3 regions of the Shinella sp. genome follow, and region 3 is predicted to be linked to each of the others. Evidence: predicted binding sites of a transcription regulator. Region 3 holds the regulator's gene; each other region holds the start of a gene.
What was found. Region 3 encodes LexA, which represses DNA repair genes until DNA is damaged. Its sites were predicted from a motif close to TGTTCNNNNTGTGTTCNG; they were not measured.
Positions count from the first base shown of each region.

Region 1: the regulator LexA is predicted to act here: its motif matches at 1,970-1,987, upstream of ACT6VE_RS11845 (PA0069 family radical SAM protein).
Region 2: the regulator LexA is predicted to act here: its motif matches at 1,320-1,337, upstream of ACT6VE_RS18105 (DNA recombination protein RmuC).

Region 1 covers NZ_JBQVPI010000005.1:208,219-211,496, forward strand. The annotation lists gene ACT6VE_RS11840 (ribonuclease HII) at 1-500, opposite strand, end outside; gene ACT6VE_RS11845 (PA0069 family radical SAM protein) at 752-1,909, opposite strand; gene ACT6VE_RS11850 (glycosyl transferase) at 2,084-2,617, shown strand; gene ACT6VE_RS11855 (calcium-binding protein) at 2,715-3,278, opposite strand, start outside.
Region 2 covers NZ_JBQVPI010000009.1:123,239-126,516, reverse strand. The annotation lists gene fmt (methionyl-tRNA formyltransferase) at 1-679, opposite strand, end outside; gene def (peptide deformylase) at 722-1,246, opposite strand; gene ACT6VE_RS18105 (DNA recombination protein RmuC) at 1,370-2,563, shown strand; gene ACT6VE_RS18100 (ribokinase) at 2,607-3,278, shown strand, end outside.
Region 3 covers NZ_JBQVPI010000034.1:4,316-7,593, reverse strand. The annotation lists gene ACT6VE_RS30440 (ComEC/Rec2 family competence protein) at 1-979, shown strand, start outside; gene lexA (transcriptional repressor LexA) at 1,238-1,960, opposite strand; partial or broken gene ACT6VE_RS30430 (IS3 family transposase) at 2,423-3,158, shown strand.

The sequences.
Region 1 (3,278 bases), on a different contig from region 3:
ACGATGGAGGCGGCGGCGATGGAGAGCGAGCGGGCGTCGCCCTTGACGACGGCGCGGCCTTCGCAGGCGAGGCCGGGCGGTACGTCGCGGCCGTCGGCGAGCACGAGTTGCGGCTTGACCTCAAGACCGGCAACGGCGCGGCGCATGGCGTCGAGACTTGCCTTGCGGATATCGATGACGTCGATGCGGCGCGAACAGCTGGAGGCGACCGAGACGAAGGCCGATTGCATGATGAGCGTGAAGAGGAATTCGCGTTTTGCCGCGCTCAACTGTTTCGAATCATTGAGGCCGCCCGGAATGTTTTCCGGATCGAGCACCACCGCAGCGGCAACCACAGGCCCAGCGAGCGGCCCGCGGCCGGCTTCGTCCGTGCCGGCGACCGGCCAAAGGCCGCGCTTGCGGGCAGCAAGCTCCATCGAGAAGTCCGGCCCTTCGGGCAGGTCGAAAAGAAGGCGGGAATCGGAGGATGCGACACGGGACATGCGGCGAACCTCGCACATCCGTCCGATTCCCTGCAAGCCCTCCGGCAGGAGGCAAATGCCGGAGGAGCAACCGGTGCGCCCGGGGAAGACGGACCGGAAGAGGATGGCGTCTTTTCCCGAGCCGTCCGGCCCGAGAAACTGCGCAGAACTTTCAAACCATGGCCGCGGCCTTGGCGGCGATGCAGGCCTTGGCTTCGTTTGCCGTGGGACAGGCCGTCTTGTCAGGACGCCGAACGGGGAAGCTGGTCAAACCCTTTCCCGCCCCGGCATCAGAGCAAGGACAGCTGCACCCCGCTGCCTGACGGCGGCACGAACTGGTCGCTGGCCAGACTGCGCCGGGTGCGGGTCAAGCCCAGCCGTTTGCCCGCCATCTCGAAACGCCGGGCGATCTGCCAGGCATAGGGACCGGCGCCCTTCATGCGCTTGCCGAACTCGGCGTCGTAATCCTTGCCGCCGCGCATGGAGCGCACCAGCGACATGACGTGGCGGTAGCGATCCGGATAGTTGCGCAGCAGCCAGTCGCGGAAGAGCGGGCTGACCTCCAGCGGAAGGCGCAGCAGCACGTAGCTCGCCTCCACAGCGCCAGCCGCCTTGCCCGAATCCAGCACGCGCTCGATCTCGTGGTCGTTGAGGCCGGGAATGATCGGCGCCATCATGATGGCGGTCGGGATGCCGGCTTCGGAAAGTGCGCGGATCGTCTCCAGCCGGCGCGGCGGGGTCGCGGCGCGCGGTTCCATGGTGCGGGCGAGCTTGCGGTCGAGCGTGGTGACGGACATGCCGACCCAGGCAAGGCCACGCGCCGCCATGCGGGAGAGAATGTCAATGTCGCGCATGACCAGCGCCGACTTGGTGACGATCGAAACCGGGTGATTGGCCTTGTCCAGCACCTCGAGGATCTGGCGCATGATGCGCCACTCCTTCTCGATCGGCTGGTAGGGATCGGTGTTGGTGCCGATGGCAATGGCGCGCGGCTTGTAGCCGGGCTTCGATAGTTCGCGCTCCAGCAGCTTCGGCGCATCCGGCTTGGCGAACAGCTTTGCCTCGAAGTCGAGGCCAGCGGAAAGGCCCATGAAGGCATGCGTCGGCCGGGCGAAACAATAGATGCAGCCGTGCTCGCAGCCACGATAGGGATTGATCGAGCGGTCGAAGGGGATGTCCGGCGAATCGTTGCGAGTGATGATGGTGCGGGGCTTCTCGACCTGAACTTCCGTGCGGAAGGGCGGCAGATCCTCCAGTGTCTGCCAGCCGTCGTCGAACCCCTCGCGCGTCACCGGCTCGAAGCGGCCGGTGAAATTGAGCCCTGCGCCGCGGCCGCGCCGGCGATCCACCTCGATGCGCATGCCAGCCTGTGCCATCAGCGCTTCGGCAACGTCTTTCGTGTGGCCGGGCGCTAGCGCACCCTGCCTGAGGTCAGCAAGATCGTTCATGGCTGTCTCCGCGGGGCGAGATCGCCCCTGCTTCAGTGACTATATTCCTATCGCGGCAATGAGAACAATGCAAGAACAAATTTCTGCGCAGCGCTAACCATGCCGCCTAACCATGCAGTGAGATGCCGGTCGGTAGCGGTGGAATTCGATGTTGCATTGCGGTATTGAAGGGGGATGCTGACAATCATCATGGAATGCCGGGACAACGAAGCGGAGCTGGTGCAGACGCTGTCCGCGCTCGTCTCCGGCGCGGTCGAGGGCATCGTCCGCGACGTGATCGTGCTCGACCACGGCTCGCGCGACGGCTCCGCCATGGTGGCGGATGCGGCCGGCTGCCGCTTCCTGACGAGCTGGGATATCAAGGATGTGGTGCGCTCGGCCCGCGGCGACTGGCTGCTGCTGCTGGAGCCCGGTGCCCGGCCGATGACGGGTTGGGTCGATGCGATCGTTGATCATGTTTCGGTCAATGCCGGCACGGCGCAGTTCCTCGCCTCGCGCAGCCATCGTCGGCCGTTCTTGCAACGTATCGGCCGAAAAACCCCGCCGCTGGAGCAGGGTTATCTCGTCACCAAGCAGCAGTTTATGGCGTCCATACGCACCGGAATGGCGCTCGCCGATGTCGCGGCGGGCAAACGCTCGCGCACGCTCGTTGCGGAAATCGTGCCCGCCTGGGCGGTGAAGGCCATGCGGGCGCAAGCCCTGGGTTGACGCGCTGATGAGGCGGCGGCTGTACGACCGACTCTCGATTCTTTTGTTTTCGTTTGTCTTTTCGGGAAAACCGGACCCCACTTTCCCCTGACAAACTCTAAAGTACGAAATCGCTCGCAACCATGGCGCTGATGTCCTGCACCCCGATCTGGAAATCGGCCCGGCCGTCGCCGGTGATGTCGCCGGATACGATGCCGTCCTTGAAGCGAAGCTGGCCGGCGCTGCTCGAAAAATTGCTGTCACCGATGAAGGTGAAGGTCTGATTGCCGGCCTGGGTGGTGTTCGCGTCGATGTCGCGCACGTCGATCCGGTCACCCTGGTTGTGATTGAAGTCGAGGATGACGTCGCGGTTGGCACCGACAGCTGATTCGGCGCGGAAGTTGAAGTCGAAGCGGTCGGCGCCACCGTCGCCTTGCAGGAGGTCGTGCCCGAGGCCGCCCACCAGCACGTCGTTGCCGCCGCGGCCGGCAATCGAATCATCGCCGGCAAGGCCCTTGAGCACGTTCTTGACATTGGAGCCGAAGAGTGCGTCGCCGGCATTCGTGCCGTCCGCATTCTCGATGCTGATCAGGGTCTCGAAGCGGTTGGCGCCGGTCTGGGCGAGCCCTTGCAGCAGGTCGATGCCGATGCCGGAGCCACCCACAATCGCATCGTCGTCACG
Region 2 (3,278 bases), on a different contig from region 3:
TATGGTTGTGCACATCCGTGGCCGGGCGGGAAAAGTCGATGCGGGTCTCGGCCTTGTCGATCTTGGCGGCATAGAGCACACCCTCTTGTGCCTGCTCTGTCAGCGGCAGATCGCCGGCTTCGAGCTTCGCCATGGCCTCCACCAACAGCGCACCACCCGCCTGCATCAGCGCATCGTGCAGTTCGCCGGCAGTCGTGGTCTCGCCAATCGCCACACGGGCGGTCAGTGCAACCGGGCCAGTGTCGAGCCCCTTGTCCATCTTCATGACCATCATGCCGGTTTCCGTATCGCCCGCCATGATCGCCCGCTGGATGGGGGCGGCGCCGCGCCAGCGCGGCAGCAGCGAGGCATGGCCATTGTAGCAGCCGAGTCGTGTTCCGGAGAGGATAGCTTCCGGCAGCAGCAGGCCGTAGGCGACGACGACGGCCACATCCGCCTTCAACGCGCGGAAAGCGTCTCGATCGGCCTCTTCACGAAAATTGACCGGTGTGAAGACGGCAATGCCGAGCTGCTCGGCTTTCTGATGCACAGGCGATTTCACCAGTTCGAGGCCGCGGCGGCCGGCAGGACGCGGCGGCTGCGAATAGACGGCGACGATCTCGTGACCGGCCTCGGCAAGCGCCGTCAGCGTCGGGACGGAGAAATCCGGCGTGCCCATGAAGATGATGCGAAGGGCCATCGGTCAGCCTCCGTGAGAGGGATGGAAGCGGACGTTGCCCGCTCAGAGCGCCTTGCTGCCGCGCATCTTAGCCGCCTTGGTGAACTTGCGGATCACCATTTCGCGCTTCAGCTTGGAAATATGGTCGATGAACAGCACGCCGTTCAGGTGGTCGATCTCGTGCTGGAGGCAGGTGGCGAGCAGGCCATCGGCCTGCGTCAGCTGTTCCTTGCCGTCACGGTCGAGATACTTCACCGTGATCATGGCGGGGCGCTCGACTTCGGCATAATAATCCGGGATCGACAGGCAGCCTTCCTCATAGACCGAGCGCGCATCCGACGCGGAGACGACTTCCGGATTGATGAAGACGAGCGGCGTCTTGTCTTCGCCGTCCTTCGAGACGTCCAGCACGAGCATGCGGCGCGCGACGCCGATCTGGATGGCGGCAAGCCCGATGCCTGGCGCATCGTACATGGTTTCCAGCATGTCGTCGGCGAGCTTCTTCACCTCGCTGTCCATGGTCTCGATAGGCTTCGAGACCTCGCGGAGGATCGGATCGGGAAGGATAATCAGCGGCTTGATGGTCATGTGCCTCCTTAGCGCGGTTTTTTTGCGCTTTCAATCGGATTTGGCCGCTCACATGCCGCTTTGGCCGGCGATTTGTTCACGGTATGATCTAGTTTTCACCGCAAACCATGGTATGGTCGCGGCATGATCGACCCTACCTTTGATGCCCTGCTCTCCTCGCTCGTTGCCCGGCTGGGCGGCCCTGGCCCGGCGCTGGTGCTGCTTGCTGCGGTTTTTTTTGCCGTCTTCGGCCTCATCTCGGCCCGTCGCAGCCAGACCCGCCAGCGGGAAGCAGGCAGGATGGCGGAGGTGCACTTTGCCGAACTCCTGAAGGCACAAACCGAGATGCAGGGCCGTGTCGCCGCCATGGCAGAGGTGTTTGGAGCCAAACAATCCGAAACGAACCAGGCGCTCAATACGCGTCTCGACGGACTGACGCAGCGGCTCGGCCAGTCGATCTCCGAGCAGACACGCTCGACGCACGAAAACCTGCGCCGCCTGCAGGAGCGGCTCGCCGTCATCGATACGGCGCAGACCAATATCCAGTCGCTGGCGAAGGACGTCGTCGGGCTCCAGGCGATCCTCTCCAACAAGCAGACGCGCGGCGCCTTCGGGCAATCGCGCATGGAGACGATCATCGCCGACGCGCTGCCGCACGGCGCCTACCAGTTCCAGGCGCAGCTTTCCAACGGTGTGCGCCCCGACTGCACCATCCGCATGCCGAACGGCCAGCCGCCGCTGGTGGTCGACGCCAAGTTCCCGCTGGAGTCCTGGAACGCCATGTCGGACGGGCGACCACCGGAGGCCACCAAGGTTGCCGCCCAACAATTCCGCCGCGACATGGAAACCCATATCCGCGATATCGCCGAAAAATACCTGGTTGCCGGTGAGACGCAGGACACCGCCTTCCTCTTCGTGCCATCGGAATCGATCTTCGCCAGCATCCACGAACATTTCGAAGCCGTTGTGCAGCGGGCACACCGGGCGCGCATCGTCATCGTCTCGCCGTCGCTGCTGATGCTCTCCGTGCAGGTGCTCCAGGCGCTGCTCAAGGACCAGCGCATGCGCGAGCAGGCCCATGTCATCCAGGGCGAAGTCGCGCGCCTGATGGACGATTTGACGCGGCTCGACGACCGGGTGCGAAAACTGCATGGTCACTTCACGTCCGCGCAGAAGGATGTCGACCTGATTCTGACCTCAACCGAGAAGCTGACACGGCGCGGCGCGCGTATCGGCGACATGGAATTCGAGACGGTTGCTGCCCCTTCCGAGCCGGTGGAGAAGGCTGTCGAGAGCCGAAGCGGGCCGTTACGCCTGAGAGTAGTTGACGAAGACTGACCGCCTCGGGCAGTGTCCGGCGGAAACGACAAGGGGCACTCTCATGATCACCGTCTTCGGCTCCATCAACATGGACCTCATCGCCACGCCAGACCGCCTGCCGAAGCCGGGTGAAACCGTGGTCGGCAGCAGCTTCACCACGGCCGCCGGCGGCAAGGGCGCCAACCAGGCGCTCGCGGCGCGGCGTGCGGGTTCCATCGTGCGCATGGCGGGTGCCGTCGGCGACGACCGGCTGGCGAGCCAGGCGCTGGCGCTGCTTGCCGATGCCGCCGTGGACCTTAACTCCGTACGCTCCGCAGCCGAAGCGACCGGTACCGCGCATATCCTCGTTGCCGACGATGGCGAAAATGTCATCGTGGTCGTGCCCGGCGCCAACGGCACGGTCACGGATGACGACGCCAAGCGCACCGTTGGCGCCATGTCGCGCGGCGACTACCTGATGCTGCAGTTCGAAATCCCCAGCGCCGCCATCGAGGCAGCCCTTGTCAGCGCGAAGCAGAAGGGCGTCACCTCCATCGTCAACATCGCGCCCTTCGGCGCCGATGCGAAGCGCCTCGGCGCGATGGCGGATATCCTCGTTGCCAACGAGACGGAATTCGACCTTTTCGTCGGCAAGGGGGAACTCTCCGATGAGGCGCGCGAGACGACCATTCGCGCGCTGCATGCCGAAAGCGGCCAGACGATCATCGTGACGCTCGGCGCCGACGGCGTCATC
Region 3 (3,278 bases):
CTACGCCGCGTGGCGCGAGCGTCCGGTTCAGCGCGAAAGCCGGGGAGGGCCGTTTGCGCTCTTTGGCGGCGCTGCCGGCCGCTTCTTCGGCGGACTCATCCTCTCCTTGCTGATCGGCGGCTTTGCGACACTGATCTACTCCATCGGCCATTTTCACCGCATCCCGGCCTGTGGGCTTGCTGGCAACCTGCTGGCCATGCCGTTGATCAGCGTCATCGTCATGCCCTTCGGTCTCATCGCCGTTCTCCTGATGCCCTTTGGCCTCGATGCCATTCCCTTTGCGATCATGGGCAAGGGCATCGAGTGGATGATCATGCTTTCGACATGGGTTGCTAGCTGGAAGGGCGAGGTCGTCACCGGCCGCATCCCTGAGATCGCCTTCCTGCTCATCGGCATCGGCGGCGGCCTTGTCTGCCTTCTGCGGACCCGGCTGCGCCACGCCGGCACGCTTCTCGTCGTCTTCGGTATCCTTGTCGCCTGCTGGCCCGGCGGAGGCACGAGGCCGGAGATTCTCGTGTCGGAAGATGGCCGCCTGGTTGCGATTCTGCTTGGCGAAAAAGCAGCGGTCAACCGCGCCAGCCCCCCGGATTTCATCTACGCGCAATGGCGGCGCGCCCTTCGCCTCGACGGATTGATGAAACCTGAAATTCGTAAAACGGACGGACTGGCGGTGGAAGCCAAGAACGCAGAGCCCACAAACAAGGTCAGGCAGAAGCGGCCCCGCCGAAAAGCGGACCGGCAAAAGGCCAAAGCAGCCATGGCCGCAGCACTCGATGCAGCCCGCATCCGCACCGGCTTCATCTGCGAGACAAAAGCCTTTTGCGCCGCTGTTTCACCCAGCGGATGGCGTATCGTGGCGCTGGAAGACCTCGCCTTCCTCGGTACGGCGTGCGACGGGCGGATCTCGTCATCGTGCCGGTGGCAATCCGGCTGGAGACTTGCCGCTCAGGTGCGCGCCTCATCACGGTTCGACATTTGAGGCAGACCGGCGCCCTGGAAATCCAGTCGGCGGTCGATCAAGCACACCCCGTCGTCTCCGACACCCTCTTTGGCTCGGCCGTCGAAACGCTTCACCGCCCCTGGTCACGACACCGCACATACGATTGGCGCACAGCTACTTATGACGCTGGCAAGGGCGATTAAAGCATGTCGCGATATTTCAGCTTCACGTCTCGCGCTTTGGGTATCCGATTTTTCGCATGTCGCTCTGGCGCTGCACGCGCTTACGCGACAGGCTTTAATGGTAGCGGCGAATGAGGCCGACGAGCTTGCCCTGGATCTTGACGCGATCCGGCCCGAAAATACGGGTTTCGTAGGCCGGATTGGCGGCCTCAAGCGCAATCGATGCACCCTTGCGGCGGAAGCGCTTCAGCGTCGCTTCCTCATCATCGACCAGCGCCACGACGATTTCACCGGGATTGGCAGTGTTCGTATTGCGAATGATGACAGTGTCGCCGTCGAGGATACCGGCCTCGATCATCGAATCGCCCTTGACCTCCAGCGCATAATGCTCCCCGCCACCGATCATTTCTGCAGGCACAGTGATTTCATGGGTATTGTTCTGGATGGCCGAGATGGGCACACCCGCCGCGATACGCCCCATGACCGGCACGGAAACGGAGGAGGGCATGTCTGCCTGGCTTGACGTGCGCTGGGGCGGCGCAGCTGTTACCTGTTGCTTCCCGAGACTCCCCTCGATGACGGCCGGGGAAAAGCCGCGTCGCGGTTGCAGGCTGGGCGAATACGCCTCCGGAAGCTTGATGACTTCCAGTGCGCGTGCGCGATTGGGCAGGCGACGAATGAAGCCTCGCTCTTCGAGTGCCGTAATCAGCCGGTGGATACCCGATTTCGATGCAAGATCCAGAGCATCCTTCATTTCGTCGAAAGATGGCGGTATGCCAGATTCCTTCATCCGTTCATGGATGAACAAGAGAAGTTCCTGTTGCTTACGTGTCAACATCGCCGCCCACTCCAGAATCGCGAAACAAATATAGAACATACACTATCTGTTCCATATGTGTTCTGCAAGAGCCGCGCCTGCAGAGGCTGTGTTGGTGGCGTGGAAATTAATCCAGATTTCGGTCCTTGAAATGGCGACAATTAATCTAGATTCCAATACAATAAGGTTCTGAAATTTCGATACTTTTTCGCGACGAAACCGCCAGAATCACCAAAAGTGTGACTTTTAAATTCAGCTAGCCTTCTATGCTATTGATTTCGTTTAATAATAATAACTTATTCGATGTTTCTAAGTTCCATAATACTCCATCTTGCGGATTTGGCTATTGAACACGGTTTGTGGCATTTAGCTCAACGATGAGTTCCAAAATGTTGGCTGGTTCGGCGTCGCGAAATTCATCAACATGAATAGCCCTGAGATTTGTAGACGTCTTCCTTCCTAAATTTGAGGTAGTAGGCGGATATGGGCAAAGCTAATTTCAGCGACGATTTTAAGCGTGACGCGGTGCGTCAGATCACTGAGCGGGGCTATCCGGTTTCGGAAGTTTCGCAGCGGCTGGGTGTCAACCAGCATTCTCTCTATGAGTGGAAGAAGAAGTTTTCTTCGACGCCCGGTGAGCAGGGTAGTTACCAGGCAAAAGAGATCAGGTGGCTCAAGAAGGAGCTGGCGCGTCTCACCCAGGAACGCGACATATTATAAAAAATGCCACCGTGTATTTCGCTAGGGATGCAAAGTAAAGTACGCGTTCATTGCCCAGCATCAACAGCGGTTTTCGGTGCGAATGATGTGCCGCCTGTTCCGCATCCATCCCGGCGGGTTTTATGCTTGGCTTCGGATGCCGTTGAGCAAGCGTGCCTGCGAGGACAAGCGGCAGATCGATCTGCTCCAGACGGCTTGGGAAGAGATCGGCAAGGTCTACAGCTATCACAAGCTTCATGACGACCTGCTCGATCACGGCGAGACATGCTGCCCCAACCGGGCTGCCCGCCTGACCCGGATTGCCGGTATCAAGGCTCAGATCGGCTACAAACGCCGTCCCAGCGTCTATGGTGGCAGACCTTCCGTTGTCATCGACAACACGCTGGATCGGCAATTCGACGTCGAGGCTCCAGACAAGGTCTGGGTCACCGACATCATCTACATCCGTACCAGCGAAGGTTTTGCCTATCTGGCCGTCGTCATAGATCTTTATTCCCGGTGACCTTCCCCTGAACTTTCCTCCGGCAGCGATTAGAGCCTCGGCGGTTTTTGATACGCCAAATGGCGCGGTGTGAGCAACCGGCTCCAACGCTACGCGAAGCTTCCACATCGCGTAGCG